2 linked regions of the Butyricimonas faecihominis genome follow. The protein of the gene in region 2 interacts with the protein of the main gene of each other region in a pairwise test. Links are inferred from orthologs where the notes say so. Each region holds a gene or a part of one and is shown on either strand. Other genes may lie near its edges. The genes, in order: eno and rpe.

Region 1 (8,876 bases), 3.1 Mb from region 2 along the record:
CACTTGTCGTATATCTTCACAAAGCAAATCAATCAACTTCTGTTTCGTGAAATGACGGGAATATATCACACTGACTTCCCGTAAAGGTTTGGACACCGTGAAAGAACGAACTTGCTTTTTCTTTTCCTCCGTCATGTATAACGTGGCCAATTCAGGAATCAAGGTAAATCCTCCTTCCCGGTCCACAATCTTCATTAAGGTTTCTAAAGAATTACTCTCAAAATCAAAAGGCAAATTCTTATGCAGCGTTCCACGTATTTCACACAAGTTCACCACTTGATCCCGGAAACAATGTCCGTCTCCTAACATCCATAACTCAGGAGTTGCAATATCTTGTGTTTCTACGTTTTTCTTTTTCAAAAGTTCATGATCGGGGTGAGCGTAGATCATCATCTCCTCGTAAAACACGGGCTGTTCCACAATCTTATCGTCATGATAAGGGGTCACAAATACTCCCACATCCAGCGTGTCATGTTTCAGTCGTCGGATAATCTCCTCCGAAATTAATTCTTCCACTTCCACCTGTACCCCGGGATAACGACGAATATAATCCCCGATGAATATCGGTAATAAATAAGGAGCCAGCGTGGGAATAATACCTATTTTCAAGGATCCCGCTACCTCCTGTTTCTCTTCATTAATAATCTCTTTTATTCTTTGAGTCGAGGCCAGCACAATTCTTGCCTGTTCGATCAACTTGTAACCGATGTCGGTAGGCACAACCGGTTGCCGGCTCCGATCGAAAATGATTACACCCAGATCATCTTCCAGCTTTTTAATTTGCATACTCAGTGTCGGCTGTGTCACGAAACACTTGTCGGCGGCTGTTGCAAAATGCCGGAATTCATCGACCGCAACAACATATTCTAATTGTGTCAGTGTAATCATATATTATATTTCTAATCAAAAAAATCTTTCATCTTGGAGAAGATACTTTTCTTGTCACCACTTCCCGGCTTAAAGCCTTCCGCCTCTTTCATCTTTTCCACGAGTTTCTTCTCGTCCTTCGACAAGTTCTTCGGAATCCACACGTTCACCTTCGCCAACAAATCCCCTTTACCGTAACCGTTCACATCAGGCAATCCTTTTCCTCGCAAACGCAATATTTTACCCGGCTGGGTACCTGCCTCAATCTTCACTTTCACTTTCCCTTCGATGGTCGGAATCTCAACCGTTTCCCCTAACACGGCTTCTGGGTACCCGATAAACACATTGTATAATAAATCATTCCCATCTCTTACCAACTCCGGATGCTCTTCTTCTTCTATCAACACGATCAAGTCTCCGTTCACACCACCGCGACGAGCCGCATTTCCTTTACCACTCAAAGACAATTGCATCCCTTCACCCACTCCTGCCGGAATATTGATAGAAATCACCTCTTCCGACATCAACACGCCCTCCCCATTACAGAAAGTACATTTTTCATTGATAATCTTTCCTTCGCCCTCGCAAGTCGGACACGTGGAAGTGGTTTGCATCGCTCCCAGTATCGTATTTTGTACCCGGGTCACTTGCCCCGATCCTTTACAGGTCGAACAAGTGGAATAGGATTTTCCATCCTTTGCTCCCGTTCCATTACAATGCTGACAAGCCACATATTTCTTTACCTTGATTTTCTTCTCAATCCCGGTAGCAATTTCCTGAAGGTTCATTTTCACCTTCACTCTCAGGTTCGTTCCCCGGTTTACTCGGCGGGCACTACGGCCACCACCAAAACCTCCGAAACCACTAAAGCCACCGAAACTTCCGAAAATATCCCCGAATTGAGAGAAAATATCATCCATACTCATGCCGCCACCAAAACCTCCTTGTCCGGCTCCACCTACTCCGGCGTGACCGAACTGATCATAACGACGTCGCTTCTCTTCGTTACTCAGCACATCGTATGCTTCAGCGGCTTCTTTAAATTTTTCCTCGGCCTCCTTGTCACCCGGATTTTTATCCGGGTGATACTTCAAAGCCAGTTTTCGATATGCTTTCTTGATCTCAGTGGCATCAGCACTTTTAGATACCCCCAACACCTCATAATAATCTCTCTTTTCCATTACCACGCAACTATATATTATTCACCAACAACCACTTTTGCAAAACGCATCACCTTGTCATTCAAGTAATATCCCTTCTCGATACAATCCAACACTTTACCCTTTAACTCCGGAGTCGGAGCCGGAATTGTTGTTACCGCCTCGTGAATATCCGTGTCAAAATCAGCATTTTCAGTTTCGATTTCTTTCACGCCATTCTGTGTCAGAAAAGACTTAAAATTAGCATAGATCAAATCCACTCCTTCTTTAAGAGCTGCCACATCCTTCGCCGTACTCATACTCTTCAAGGCACGTTCGAAGTTATCCACCACGGGTAAAATATTACTTAACAATTGTTCCCCGGCACTCTTGGTTAACTCCATTTTTTCCTTCAAGGTACGTTTCCGGTAATTATCGAACTCCGCAGACAGACGTAAGTATTTATCATTCATCTCGATCAGTTTCTGTCCCAACTCTTCCAATTGCTTGTCCTCTTTTCGGCAAGACTTATCTTCTTTCTTTTTGTGAGCTTCTCCCTGATGTTTTTCTGAATTCACTTCTTCTTTCTCCGTGTCGTTCGTCTGTGACTCTTCAAACTCGTTTTCTTGAGTCGATCTCTTCTCTTCTGCCATATCGTATATAATTTTTTTATGAATAAACATTTTAAGCTACTCTTTCCAAGCAAAATCCCTGCCAACCGTCAATATGCCACATTGACAAGCATCACGAGTGCCAATGTGACACAAATAGCTGCCACAAAGATAGTAAAAGATATTCTTCCGATTCAACTTTTCAGCACTTAATGAGATTAAAGCATCCCATTGTCCGCAAAACTATAATACCGATCAGGGCAAACGACGATATGATCCAGCAACGTGATGTCTAATACCCGTCCAGCCTCCTGCACCTTCTTTGTCAAAGTAATATCGTGGAAACTCGGACGATCATTACCGCTGGGATGATTATGAGCTATCACGATGGAACAAGCTTTTGATTCCAACACTTTCCGGAATATCATACGAATATCAATAATCGTACTCTCTATTCCTCCTGAAAACAAGCGATCGCATGACTTAATCCGACAAGCGCTTGACAAGGTGACCACCCAAAATTCCTCATGATCCAGATCTCCAATCAAAGGCTGAAGATAATCGTACAAATCCCTGCTGGTCGTCAACGCCGGTTCCTCCCTAGCTGTCGACAACGCCCGGCGGCGTCCCAATTCCATGGCAGCAATGATTGAGGCAGCTTTCGCCATCCCAACTCCTTTGTAGCGATTCATAAAATCCGATACAGAAAGACGAGCCAACACATTCAAATCATTACTGGCATCCGTCAAAATCCGGCGAGACAAATCTAATGCAGATTCTCCTCCACTCCCTGAACGAATTAAAATTGCGAGTAACTCGTTTGTTGAAAGTGCAGCAACACCTTTCAGCAACATCTTTTCCCGGGGCTTATCGTCTTCCGCCCACGAGGAAATTGGGATATAATTTCCAACCATAACTTTCTCTTTATAGCTGGCAATGTAGCTATTTTTTAGCAATAAAAAAAATCTCGAGAAGTAATTTCTCAAGATCAACCGACACATAGAAATAAAGGTAACAAACAATCGTTTGTTACCTCAATATCTTAAGATAGTAAAATTACAATTTATTCACATGTAAAGCCAAGCTAGACTTCAAGTTAGCTGCTTTGTTCTTGTGGATAATATGTTTTTTTGCTAATTTATCCAACATAGCCGAAACTTTCGGCAACAAGTCTGCTGCAGTCTCCTTTTCGGTCATTGCACGTAGCTTTCTAACGGCATTTCTAGCAGTCTTTGCGTAATAACGATTGTGTAATCTTCTTTTTTCAGTCTGCCTTATTCTTTTTTCTGATGATTGATGATTTGCCATCTCTACAAATTAATTTAATTCAACTTTGTAGTCCGTACGAGAATCGAACTCGTGTTACAAGAATGAAAATCTTGCGTCCTAACCCCTAGACGAACGGACCATAAAACCCACTAAAATCTCGGTAGTCCGTACGAGAATCGAACTCGTGTTACAAGAATGAAAATCTTGCGTCCTAACCCCTAGACGAACGGACCATCGTTAAACATTTGCTTTTGCCTTAGTAGTCCGTACGGGAATCGAACCCGTGTTACAAGAATGAGAATCTTGCGTCCTAGCCCCTAGACGAACGGACCATCTTTTGCTTTAGCGGTTGCAAATATACGGCAAATTTCATTCCTACCAAAGAAAACGTGATTTTTTTTTTACATCTCCAGCAATTTGGTCTCGTACACGACATCAATCCACTGTAAATAAACACAATACCGTCTTATTCCATATGAATAAATAAAACTCTCCCGTCCATACATGTAAATACTTTATTCCCTACCTTTGCCCCTGTAACCTATTGAAGATCGAAATTCATTTTCAATTTTCAATTTTCAATTTTCAATTTTCAATTTTCAATTAATATGGCTAAATTATATCTGATCCCGACCCCAGTAGGTAATCTTGAAGACATCACGTTAAGAGCACTTCGTATATTAAAAGAAGTACCTCTCGTCCTCGCCGAAGATACCCGCACTTCCGCAAAATTGTTAAAACACTACGAGATCAACACTCCCCTACTCTCTCATCACAAATTCAACGAACACCAGCAAGTGAACCGTATTGCCGAGCGCATTGCCCGGGGGGAGGACGTGGCCTTAATCAGTGACGCAGGGACACCCGGTATCTCCGACCCGGGATTCCTGCTCGTGCGCACTTGCATCGAGCAAGGCATTGAAACCGAATGCCTGCCGGGAGCTACGGCATTTGTTCCCGCACTTGTAAACTCGGGCCTTCCCTGCGACCGCTTTTGTTTTGAAGGATTCCTACCCCAAAAAAAAGGACGCCAAAAGAAACTCATGACCCTCGCCGAAGAGGAACGCACGATGATATTCTACGAATCCCCCTTCCGTCTGGTAAAAGCCCTCGAGCAGATGGCCGAATTCTTCGGGGAAAACCGCCACGCCTGTGTCGCCCGCGAGATCAGTAAACTTTTCGAAGATTTCCAACGGGGTACGTTGAAAGAACTAATCAATCATTTCACCGAAAACGGGGTGAAGGGAGAAATCGTCATGATCGTGGAAGGTAAACCCAAAAAAGAAGAGGAAGAATCAGAATAAAAATGGGGACTCAACCAAATCCCCATCTTCATATCTATTTATTTGCATTTCTGACATTCAAAATATTTCCAGACTCCGGCAGCGAGGATAGCGCCTAAAAATGGGGCGATAATAAACAACCACAACTGACTTAAAGCATTACCACCTTCAAAAATAGCGGGAGCAATACTTCGAGCCGGATTAACCGAAGTCCCTGTCACAGGAATACATACAATATGGATCAAAACCAAAGATAAACCAATTGCTAATCCCGCGAATCCGGTAGGAGCGTTAGCACTCGTGGACCCTAGAACAACAAGGATAAAGATAAAGGTAAACACCAACTCCGCCACAAAAGCCGGAACCATATTTCCTTCTCCATACATATTTGCCCCCGTTCCTTCCAACCCCATCCCGGAAGAAATCACGTAAAGAATCGCCGAACCGATAAAAGCACCTATCACCTGAAATAACATGTACATCCCAGCATCCTTTCCGCTCATTCGCCCCGTCAAGAAAACACCTAATGTAATGGCCGGATTAATATGACATCCGGAAATACCACCAATAGCATACGCCATTGCCACCACAGACAAACCGAAAGCGAAAGCAATTCCCAAGAAACCGATTTCTGCTCCGGCAATAACAGCACTACCACACCCCATAAGCACAAGTACCATGGTACCAATCATTTCAGCTACATACTTTTTCATAAATTTGTTTTTAAGATTTTGTAATACAAATATAAGAAAAATTAAGCATATTATCCTGCCCAAAAAGAAAAGACTCCTATAACAATTGTCACAAGAGTCTTTTTCCCTATAAAACAAATTTCAATTACTTGCTGAATTTCCGTCCGTGGAACTGAGCATTATCACCTAATTCTTCCTCGATCCGAAGTAATTGATTGTATTTTGCCATGCGGTCAGAACGGCTTAATGATCCTGTCTTGATCTGCCCGGAATTGGTTGCCACCGCAATATCCGCGATAGTTGCATCCTCTGTTTCCCCGGAACGATGAGAGGTCACCGACGTGTAGCCGGCACGGTGAGCCATATCAATTGCGTCCAACGTTTCAGTTAATGTACCAATCTGGTTTACCTTGATTAAAATGGAATTAGCGCATCCCATTTCAATACCTTTCTTCAAATATTGCACGTTTGTCACGAACAAATCATCTCCCACTAACTGGCAACGGTCCCCGATACGCTCTGTCAGTAATTTCCAGCCTTCCCAATCGTTCTCACTCATACCGTCCTCGATAGAATCGATCGGGTAACGGGAAATCAATTCTTCCAGATAAGCTACCTGCTCGGCTGAAGAACGCTTTGCGCCCGTCGCTCCTTCAAATTTAGAATAATCGTAAACCCCATCCTGATAAAATTCAGAAGAGGCGCAATCCAACCCGATCATCACATCCTCACCTGCCTTGTACCCGGCAACCTCAATGGCTTTAATAATAGATCCCAAAGCATCTTCCGTTCCTTTCAACGCGGGAGCAAAACCACCCTCGTCACCCACGGCCGTACTCAACCCGCGGTCGTGAAGAACTTTCTTCAAACTATGAAAAACCTCCGCTCCCATCCGCAAAGCCTCACGGAAAGATTCTGCCCCAACCGGACGAATCATAAACTCCTGAAAGGCAATCGGGGCGTCAGAATGAGATCCCCCGTTAATAATATTCATCATCGGCACTGGCAACACTTTCGCATTCACACCTCCGATGTAACGATATAACGGCATTTCCAATGCGTTAGCGGCAGCTTTCGCACAAGCCAATGACACTCCTAATAATGCATTGGCACCTAAATTACTCTTGGTCGGCGTACCGTCCAATTCCAATAAAACACGGTCAATCCCTACCTGATCGGTCACGTTCATTCCCAACAAGGCATCGGCAATCACCGTATTTACATTATTTACGGCTTTGGTCACACCCTTACCGCCATATCTTTTCTTGTCTCCATCACGCAATTCCAGTGCTTCATGTTCTCCCGTGGACGCTCCGGACGGAACCGCAGCACGGCCCATCGCCCCACATTCCAGAATAACATCTACTTCTACGGTCGGATTTCCTCTTGAATCCAACACTTCTCTTCCGATAACTTCTGTAATATACATTCCTCTTAACTTTAAAAGTTCGTAAATAAATTGTTGTGACTAAGATACGTAAAACAATTGGAAAAGTCACATGATTTAGTTTATAAAGTTCCTTGTCATAAACTTTTGTTTCGAAAATAAACTTTTCCAAGTAAGATTTGTCTTAGTAGTGCGAAGATTTGACTTGGGACCAAAACCCATCCATTCTTCAACGGAATGTTCAATTGTGTATAAAGTGTATATGAGTAAAGTAAAAGAAGCTGTTTTAGCTATCTTCTTCACGTTGTTTGCCCTATCGGCTTTTGCCCAAACGGGAAGTGTCAGAGGACGAATTATAGATGCTAAAACGAAGAGACCCTTAGAGTTTGTCAACGTGAGTATCCGAGCCACGGGAACTCAAACCCCGTTAACCGGAACAGTCAGTGATTCAACCGGAGTTTTCCGTATCAACAGAGTGAAAAACGGGACTTACACGCTCACCGCCTCGTTTATCGGTTACAAATCCGTGGAAAAAGAATTCACGATCTCGCCGACAGCAAGAAACGTGAACGTGAAAAACATCCTTTTGGAAGAAGACAGCCAAGTGATCGACGAGATACAGGTTGTCGGGCAACGGGCTCAAATGAGATTCGAAATCGACAAAAAAGTCTTTGACGTGGAATCCAATATTTCCCAAGCCGGGGGATCAGCCAGCGAACTACTTGAAAATATTCCCTCGGTAGAGGTAGACAACGAGGGCGAAATCTCCTTACGAGGAAACTCAAGCGTAACGATCTGGATCAACGGTAAGGCATCAGGCTTGTCTGCGGACAACCAAGCCCAAATTCTGGAGCAAATTCCTGCCGAAAGCATCGAGCGTATAGAATTGATTACAAACCCTTCGGCAAAATTCAGTCCGGAAGGGACTTCCGGTATCATTAATATCATCTTGAAAAAAAACCGGAAAGCCGGATATTACGGTAGCTTCCAAGTCGGGGCAGACATTTTGGGCGGGTATAATGCCAGCGGGAGTATCAATTACAGTAGCGGCAAAATCGAATCTTACCTTAATGTCGGCTACCGCCAACGGAAATCCGAAGGAAAGGATTACACCGACCGCATCAATCTAGATGACCAAGGTAATCCGATCTCCTACCTGAATCAGAAAGGCTGGAATGATCGGGATGGCGGTTCGCTCTTCACCCGGGCAGGCCTAACACTACATCTCACCCAGACCGACCATATCGGAATTGAAGGATTCGGACATTTCGGGAACCGAAATTCCAACAACACCATCCGTTACGAAAGTGATGTTCCCGGATCCTTCACCAGCAGCGAACGCATCAGCGATTCAGATAACTCCTCGAAAGGGGGAAATATCAACCTCGACTACAAGCACGAATTCAGCGAAAAAAGCAATCTCGTGGCCCGTGCCTCTTGGGACTTATGGGTTTCTGACGGGACCAGTACATACAAACAACATTCTCTCTACCCGGAGAATAAAGAAACCTCCTCTTGGCAACAACAGGAAAGTGACAACCGCTCACAAAGCTGGGAATTTCAAGCGGACTACGTGAATCAATTCACGGAAGAGAGTAAGTTAGAAGCAGGTTATAAAGGTACGCTCA
Region 2 (8,805 bases):
TCTAATGAAAAAAGGAATATTATTTTTGATATTATTTTTCTTGGTCGTTTGTAAAGGAACTGGACAAATCTTACAAGGTTATGTCAAAACCTTGGAGGAGAAACCTGTTTCTCAAGCCCATGTTATTTTACTAAATTCAGATTTAAAGGTTATTGCCCATGCTGTAAGTGATGATGATGGTTTCTTTTTAATCCAAGCCGTGGAAAAGGGGATGTATAAATTGAACATATCCTGTGTAGGATTCGAGATTTTACAACAAAATATTTTGATAGAGGGAAATCGAGGAGATTTAGGTGTGTTTAGAATAAAAGAAGGGATTACCTTGGATGAAGTAACTGTAATAAAGCACAAAAAATCTTTAACAACAAAAGTAGATCGGATCATATATGATGTGGAGCAAGATTCAATGGCCAAAAATTCTGTGGCGATGCAGATACTAGAGAAACTTCCGTTTGTTAATATTGACTTGAAAACGAAATAATTACAAGTGATGGGAGGGACGAATTTCGTGATTACGATTAACGGGAAAAAGAATCTTTTTCTTTCGGAGGCAAATCAATACGTAGCTCGACTGTTACAAGGAGATAAGATGAAACAAGTTGAATTAATCACCTCGCCACAAGGACAATACAGTGATAAGACTGCCGTGATTAATATCGTGACAAAGGGGAGTTTGCCGGATGGTATTGTCGGGAATATTATGATTGATTTCGGTAAAGACTTCATTAAACCGAATTTAGGGGTAACTTCAAAAATTGGGAAATTGGTGTATAACGTGAATTATCAACCGGGATACACCTATTATTCGGAGTTAACAGATAAGACAAAGGTAATAAATTATAGGGATGACACGATACACAGAACGGAATCAGAATTGATAACTTGGTCGAAAGATGATTCGCATGAGTTACAATTAAACGCAAGTTACGATTTTTCAGACAATGATTTACTCACCTTTACCGGGCAATACACCTACTATCGGGAAAGGGAGTTTCAGGAAGGAAAAACTACGATATGGAATAAAAAAGATAACAAGGTACAAATTTATTCCTTTGAAAATAGAAATATCAACAGAGAGGAGCGGTGGAATGGAAAAATTAATTATCAGAAGTCGTTCCGGAATAAAGAAGGGAGGCTTTTTACTGCCACGTATGGCGTGGAAAATAATCAAGGGAAAAAACAGTATGGACAGGAGTTAACAGGGATGTTGGGGATAGAGGATTCTAGGGGAATATTTAAGAATAGCTTGCGTTTAACGGAACACACAACAGGAGTGGATTTTACGAATCCAATAAATGAGAAACATTCATATTTCCTGACGGCTAAACTTGTTGCCAGACAGTATCGCAGTGATGAGGAATTGAATTATGATCAATATGTTTCGGCATTTCGGGCAAGTTATTTTTTTTCTACAATCAAAATGAGTTTAAGGGCAGAAGTGAGTTTTGAGAAAACAATGAATAATATGCAATTTAGTAGGAAGAGCGAAAAGGTACGAAAGAATTTCTTTAATGTAACGCCCAGTGCTTCAGCTATATTTTTATTAAGTCGGAAATCTACGTTTTCAATATTATATTCAGTACCTTCTTTCCGCCCGGATATTTATTATCTGAATCCTTTTGTAGATCGTTCTGATCCTTCACATTGGAAAGTTGGTAATCCCGATTTAGAACCGGAAATATCCCAGTTGCTCTCGATGAGTTATCGCTTTTATACAGAAAAGACGAGTTTAGCTTTTTCAGCAAAGTATAAACATTCAGGTAATGCCATATATCCTTATGACTACACGAATGAAACAGGAGTGCTTGTCACTACTTACGGGAATATGAATCGTTCGGAAATGCTTTCTTTTAATATGAACTTTGAATACAAAATCCCTGATAAACTTCAAATATGGTGTACAGGAGAGGCAAAATATACGTATTATTCTATCGCTAGAAGTAATTTTCCACTTTGGAATTTTAAATCAGCTGCAGGAGTTTATGTCACATTATTCAAAAAGGCCACTATTGGAATTATTGGCAATATTCGTCCTATGTCAACATCTGTGCAACATACAAAATTTGAATATCTCACGACAGCTACTTTGAGAGGAGAATATGCTTTTACCTCAAGGCTATCTTTCCTCGTTGATGTGGACAAGTTTTTATGGAAACATATCAATGTGGAAAACGTGAAAGAAACAGACTCGTTTTACTACCACAAAGATGAACAATGGCGAGGTCGGTGGGTGTCGTTTACCCTAGTCTATAATTTTGGACGCTTGTGTGATCGTGTAAAGAAAAGTGGTCGGGGAGTAAAGAATGAAGATAGAGTGAAAGAACTATAGTTTCCTTGATAACATGAAATTTTAATTTAGATGTATAAAAGTATGGAAAGAACGTGTTTCAATCTTTCCCGCATATAGTGATTGGCATTGTTCTTGTGCTTTTTCACGGTGTTTATTGAAATATCCAATAACTGGGAAATTTCTTCATGAGATTTCCCATGAAGACTGAGTTGGTACACTTCTCGGCAAGAAGGGGAGAGTTCGTTAAAGACGGTTTGGATCATCTGGAAAACTTCTGATTCAACGATGTTTTCCAGAAAGAATTCTTGGTCTTCTTTTTCGAGAACAATTTTTTCGGCATATCGATTCGCAATGTTTCTGCGACGAATTGTGTCAACAGAGAAACTACGTACGATTTTGTACAAATAAGCTTTTATCGTGCTTTCTGTTTTAAATTCGTTCCTTTTTTCCCACAAATTGAGAAAGGCATCTTGTACTACATCTTCAATGGTCGCATCATCATCTACATATTTAGCTGAAAAATAGCGCAATGTTGATGCGTATTTGTCATATAAATAGCGGAAAGCTTTATCGCTGTCTTGTCCCCAGAAATTTGTTGTTATTTGACTTTCCATGTAAATGCCGTATCTTTAAACCAACGATTAATAATCAGTAAAAATATAGGTTATTAATGGTTATTTTCACATCGAAATTATGTTTTTATTAATTTTTTTATTCCCACTGGGAAAGAGACTCTAATAAAAGTAATTTCGATCTTAAAATAACCAATAATCAACACTTTTACTGATTATTAATCGTTCGTTTTTTGATAGGAAGATTATGCTTGTTTTGGCATATTGTTATAACAATTAATAATAGCCTAGGAGGGTGTGTTAGATTTATCCGTGTTTTTCTCTTTTTTCGTTCATGTAAGAAAAAATCTTTTTTATTCCAATCCAATTCTCGTGTATTATCACTAAATTTGCCCCTTTAATATAAGATTGATAACATTAAAAATTGGGAAAAATGAGAATTATTGTATCTGTAATTTTATTGGCATTTATCACTGTCAGTTGCGGTACTAACAAACGTGTTTACGCACCACCTTTTGAGGAAGAGGAGACAGAGACTGTTGTAGTGAAAGAAAACGTGCAAACCACGGCACAAAATCCCACAAAGAAAACTGAAAATACAAAACCTGTCGTTTCTCGGGAAGAGAATGTAACTATGACTCACGGGGACGTGTTGAAACGTTATAACGTGATTGTCGGCAGTTTTTCAAACGTGGACAATGCTTTGAAATTACAGGCAAAATTGAACGGGATGGGCTATCACAGTATTATCATGAAGAATAGTGCCGGGATGAGTCGGGTAAGTATTGCTGGATTTGACGAAGAGGCATCCGCTCGTGAAGAATTATTAAAAGTTCGTGAACAATATCCGGAGTTTGCAGATGCATGGCTGTTGATTTCCAAGCAAAACTAAATACGAGATAAAGATGATATAAAAGGTCGGCATTAGCCGACCTTTTAAGTATCAAATCAATTCAAATCCCACAATATCAGGACCGCTATCATCTTTTTTCTTCGTTTCATCATTTCCAGATAAGACATTTTCTTCGGAGGCATCCCGTGGTTCTTCCGTTATTTTTTCTTCTATTAATACTGTTGTGGAGTCTGTAATTTCAGAATCCTCTGTTACAAGTGTAATTTCTTGCCCTTCTTGTAAAGTCGGTTCGGTGTGAGAGAGGATTTCCGGATCTTCATTTAAAGAAATAACTTCATGTACAACTGTTGGTTCCTCTATCTCTTCCGTAGGACTCTCAATATCAATAACGGAATTTTCTGAGATGATTGTTGTCATGGCAGCTTGGTTCTCTGAAAACGAAACATCTTCTTGAAGAACACCGTTTTCACATCGGAATACTTTTCCCGGAAAATGTTTTATTAGGTCGTATTGGTGGGTGGCGATAACGACTGTTTTGCCACTATCACAGATGTCTTTCAGTAGTTCAACTAATCGATAGGAAGTTTCCGGGTCGATGTTTCCGGTAGGCTCGTCAGCTAGGATGATAGGAGGGGCGTTTAGCAATGCTCGGGCAAGCACGATGCGTTGTTGTTCACCGCCGGACAATTGATGTGGGAATTTATCTCGTTTGTCAGGAAGTTCGACTTTATCCAACACTTCGTTTATCCTTTCCTTGATTGCTTTCTTGTCTCTCCAGCCTGTGGCTTTCAGCACGAATTCCAAGTTTGCGTAAACATTCCGGTCTGTCAGTAATTTAAAATCCTGGAACACGATCCCGCATTTGCGTCGTAAGTAAGCAATTTGTGATTTCTTGATCTTGCTCAGTTGGTAACCGGCAACTTCTCCTTTACCGTAAATAAGGGGGAGTTCGGCATATAATGTTTTGAGCAAAGATGTTTTCCCGCTCCCGACTTTACCGATCAGGTAAACGAATTCACCTTCTTTGATCTCCAGAGATACATCTTTGAGAATCGTGTTTTTTTGTTGCCGGATGACGGCGTTTTCCAGTTTTATAATTGCTTCCACCTTATTAATTTTAGATTTTAGATTCCAACCGCACAAGGCCACCGTTTTGTAATCACTGAATCTTTTCAATTTTCCATTTATAGTTCCTTTAGTCCTTTGATGTTTGCTTCCGGATCGGGAGAGTTGAAAACGAAACTACCTGCTACAAGGGCATCGGCTCCGGCATTTACCAAGCGTTTTCCGGTTTCGAAATTAACCCCGCCGTCAATCTCGATAAGGGTATGAGAGTTAGATTCCATGATCAATTTCTTCAGTTTGTCAACTTTATTGATAGTCTGTTCAATGAAAGACTGTCCCCCGAATCCCGGATTAACACTCATTAATAAAACAACATCAATATCCTCGATAACATCTTCCAACAAAGAGACTGGGGTATGTGGGTTCAGTGAAACCCCGGCTTTCATGCCCTGTGCTTTTATTTGCTGGATAGTGCGGTGCAGATGAGTACACGTTTCGTAATGTACGGTCAATATGTCTGCTCCGGCTTTATGAAAAGCCTCCACGTAACGTTCCGGTTGCACGATCATTAAATGTACATCCAGTGGTTTCGTGGCCATTTTTTTTATTTGGGAAACTACTGGAAGTCCGTAAGATATATTAGGGACGAATACGCCATCCATGATATCCAAGTGAAACCAATCGGCTTGGCTACGGTTGACCATTTCAATATCTTTTGATAGATGCAGGAAATCTGCAGATAATAGCGAGGGAGAAACAATAACGCTCATTTTAAAGAGTTTAAAATTTAGAATTTAAATTATTTGTACCAGCTAGCATACATGGAATAGGAATTCACGATTCTTTCCACTTCGTCACGTAAGAGTTCCGGACCCATTTGTTTCAATTTTTTAGCGGGAGCCCCGGCATATACCCAACCGGATTCAACAACGGTACCTTTCGTCACCACACTACCGGCAGCCACGATGGAATTACTTTCAATGACAGCGTTGTCAAGAACGATAGCACCCATACCGATCAGTACGTTATCATGAATCGTGCATCCGTGAACCACGGCATTGTGGGCGATAGAAACGTTATTCCCGATATTGGTCGGAGATTTTTGATACGTTGCGTGTATCGTCGCGTTATCTTGAATGTTTACTTTGTTGCCTATTTTAATATAATGTACATCACCTCTCAGAACGGCCCCGTACCATATACTACAATCGTCACCCATCTCCACGTCGCCAATAACAGCGGCATTTTCAGCTAAAAAACAATTCTTGCCGAATTTCGGCGTGTGTCCATTTAATTCTCTGATTATTGCCATAATATAATTGAAAATTGAGAGTTGAAAAATGGAAAATAAAATTCAATTTTCAACTTCCCGGTTTGTAAACTAATTTAACGTGTCGAAATTACGAAATATATGGCAGAAAACAAGAGGGGATGGTCTTTTTAAAGATTTCATTCTTGAGGCTGGAAAAATTTCTCTGATTTTTTTTGCTTTTAGAAAAAAGGTGTTACTTTTGCATCGCAGTTGGGAATAACCCACGGCAGAGTTCTTAAATGGAATAGTAAATGCGAAAATAGCTCAGTTGGTAGAGCATAACCTTGCCAAGGTTAGGGTCGCGGGTTCGAGTCCCGTTTTTCGCTCACTTTTAAATGCGAAAGTAGCTCAGTTGGTAGAGCACGACCTTCCCAAGGTCGGGGTCGCGGGTTCGAGCCCCGTTTTTCGCTCCTTGTGACGAGATCAATTATTGGTCTCGTTTTTTTGTGTAATGTGTTACTCCCAAATTCTTTTCAGTTATAAATCAATGTATATCCCTTATTCCAGCCTTTTGCCGGGGATATAATGGCTCGTAATTTTATTCTTGAGTGTGAATAGCCTCGTTATTGGCCCGGTTGACAGGTTATTCGAGTATGTTATTTTTGCTTTCCATCTGTTAAAATGGCGGCGATAATCGGGCGAGCATCGGGCGACAATCGGGCGATGGCGCCTAACAGTCACCTAATAATCGCCCCACCGCCATGTAACGGACATGGATAACCCCGGGAAAAGGGATACTAAACCCGGGATTAATTTTAGAGTTTAGAATTTAGAGTTCAACTTTTAGTTTTTATCTTCTCAACCACCCTTTCACGAGGGGAGAAAATGCTTGGTGATGTGAATAAGAGACTATTCCGTGAAATCAACAAATGTCCGACTTTCCCGAATCTTTTTGCAGTAATCACTTACTTTTACGTGTTCTGGATGAACTTTATAACGGGCGAGCGCTTCGGCATCGGCAAAAGTGGAGATTAGGACCGCATCGTATGCCATATCGGATTCCTTTTCATTGATTCCGACCTGTAATGATATGATTTCCGGAACGATACCGACCAGTCTTTCCAAGCTTTCTTTCATAATTAACGCGTTCTCTGCTTTTGTTTTTCCCTCGGCAAACTCCTTGAGTTTCCACATGACAATATGTTTTAGCATACTTTTTGATTTTAAATAATACGTTGCAAAAGTAGTCTTTTATAAAAAATAAAACTAATTTTGGATGCAAGGGAGGATCAGATGGGGGGATTGAAAAATAAATGTAAAACAAACGAGTTATGGTGGAGAAGGCCAAAAAATCAAAAGCGTCAAAAGATCAGACTGCTACAGATATAAATTTCAAATTCAAGAGTATTCGCACAAGTTGTAGCGAGGTAATTGATTTTACCGGAAACAAGCATTATCGTACGGTTTTCCGCTTGAACGAGGTCGAAACTTTGTTCGTGGACACGGAAGTGATAAATAAACAGTTTGATGAAAAAGCTTGGGATGCGGAGATTGTGGCGGCTTTGATATATATGCATGGAGAGCAACCTGTACTGGTGGCACAAAAAGGAGGAAAAGTTACCATCCCCGAAACGGAGTCTGTTTTTCAATTTTCAACTGCTTTTTCTGTCGAGGACTTTACAGACTTTAGGTTTCAAGAAGGAGCTTATCGGGTACAAGTGATGATAAACGGGCAAGCCGGGGTGTCGGATGAAATCCATTTGTTGGAACCGCATGATTTGTTCCGGGATTATTTTCAATTGTTGGATATTGGGTTTGACAAATGCGTGGAGGAAGCTCCTGATGTGCAGCGTCCTCACTCGTATCAGGCCTTTGCAGCCAAAGGATTGGAAGACGTTCGGTTCTATCTGGTGGCGGAGAATTTTTTATCGAGTGAATGGACGTATGAATTTTTGATTAACGTGTTTGACGCTAACGGAATACTAAAAGCTAATCGAGTAGCTAAAGGAAATTATTACATTCCGAATCGGGAAGGAAAGCGTTTGCTTTGTTTTGCCTTGGATTTAGGGGCAGGATTGAGTAATTTTTGGGAAGAAGGGAAATATAGGGTTGAAGTATTGTGTTTTGATCAGCCTGTGATTCAATTGGAGTTTTCGATCGGGGAACAGGATTTACCTTACAATTTTACCGACGAAATTGCCGGAATCAACGGGCAGGTACATGAAGTGGCGGGAGAACCTTCAACTCCACAAGATAAGGAAGAGGCTCTATCCCGATTGTATCAGTTAGTGGGATTGCGTAAAGTGAAAGAGGAAATTACCCGGATGTACGAGTTGGCAGAATTCGTGAAAATGCGACAAGAGAACGGTTTTAACGATAAACTTCCGGTTTTGAATATGATCCTTATGGGGAATCCGGGAACAGGTAAACATTTGGTTACCGAGATCACGGGAGAGATGTTTTACCGTTTGGGAGTACTGTCAAACGGTAAAGTGCATCGGTATAAGAGAGAGGATTTTACCCGTCCGGGAATGGCTGCGGAAGAACAGTTGATTCGGGAGGCTATCACGAAGAGCATCGGAGGTATTCTGTTGATTGAGGATGCAGATGAATTGTACCCGACCAATGATCCGAATGATCCTTCTATGCGTATTTTTACCGTGTTGTTGGGAATTTTGGAACAAGAGCAACCTTCTTTGTTGGTTGTCATGGCGGGCGATGTTATGGCATTGCAGGCTATTACAGAAGGAATTCCCGGCGTGAAAAAATGTTT

What was found.
Region 1: the proteins of rpe (region 2) and eno interact in binary tests that used the Escherichia coli proteins (3 or more experiments, as listed by UniProt). The link is inferred for Butyricimonas faecihominis from one-to-one orthologs.

Annotation. Positions count from the first base shown.
Region 1 is NZ_AP028155.1:3,948,544-3,957,419, reverse strand. What follows is about bases 5,149-7,987. They hold eno (phosphopyruvate hydratase), read right to left. Parts: upstream 7,291-7,987; coding sequence 6,007-7,290; downstream 5,149-6,006. Other genes in these bases: R8806_RS16340 (TonB-dependent receptor domain-containing protein), read left to right, coding at 7,511-7,987; R8806_RS16350 (MIP family channel protein), read right to left, coding at 5,229-5,882; rsmI (16S rRNA (cytidine(1402)-2'-O)-methyltransferase), read left to right, coding at 5,149-5,190. In the rest of the region: R8806_RS16395 (hydrogen peroxide-inducible genes activator), read right to left, coding at 1-888; molecular chaperone DnaJ, read right to left, coding at 900-2,048; nucleotide exchange factor GrpE, read right to left, coding at 2,066-2,659; RadC family protein, read right to left, coding at 2,836-3,531; rpsT (30S ribosomal protein S20), read right to left, coding at 3,674-3,925; more of rsmI, read left to right, coding at 4,495-5,148; more of R8806_RS16340, read left to right, coding at 7,988-8,876. UniProt on the Escherichia coli protein: Catalyzes the reversible conversion of 2-phosphoglycerate (2-PG) into phosphoenolpyruvate (PEP). It is essential for the degradation of carbohydrates via glycolysis.
Region 2 is NZ_AP028155.1:893,502-902,306, forward strand. Bases 3,726-6,493 are described here. They hold rpe (ribulose-phosphate 3-epimerase), read right to left. Parts: upstream 5,551-6,493; coding sequence 4,900-5,550; downstream 3,726-4,899. Other genes in these bases: R8806_RS03680 (SPOR domain-containing protein), read left to right, coding at 3,726-3,754; R8806_RS03695 (gamma carbonic anhydrase family protein), read right to left, coding at 5,580-6,092. In the rest of the region: R8806_RS03665 (carboxypeptidase-like regulatory domain-containing protein), read left to right, coding at 5-481; R8806_RS03670 (TonB-dependent receptor domain-containing protein), read left to right, coding at 491-2,329; R8806_RS03675 (RNA polymerase sigma-70 factor), read right to left, coding at 2,356-2,904; more of R8806_RS03680, read left to right, coding at 3,296-3,725; R8806_RS03710 (Dabb family protein), read right to left, coding at 6,942-7,244; R8806_RS03715 (AAA family ATPase), read left to right, coding at 7,364-8,805. UniProt on the Escherichia coli protein: Catalyzes the reversible epimerization of D-ribulose 5-phosphate to D-xylulose 5-phosphate.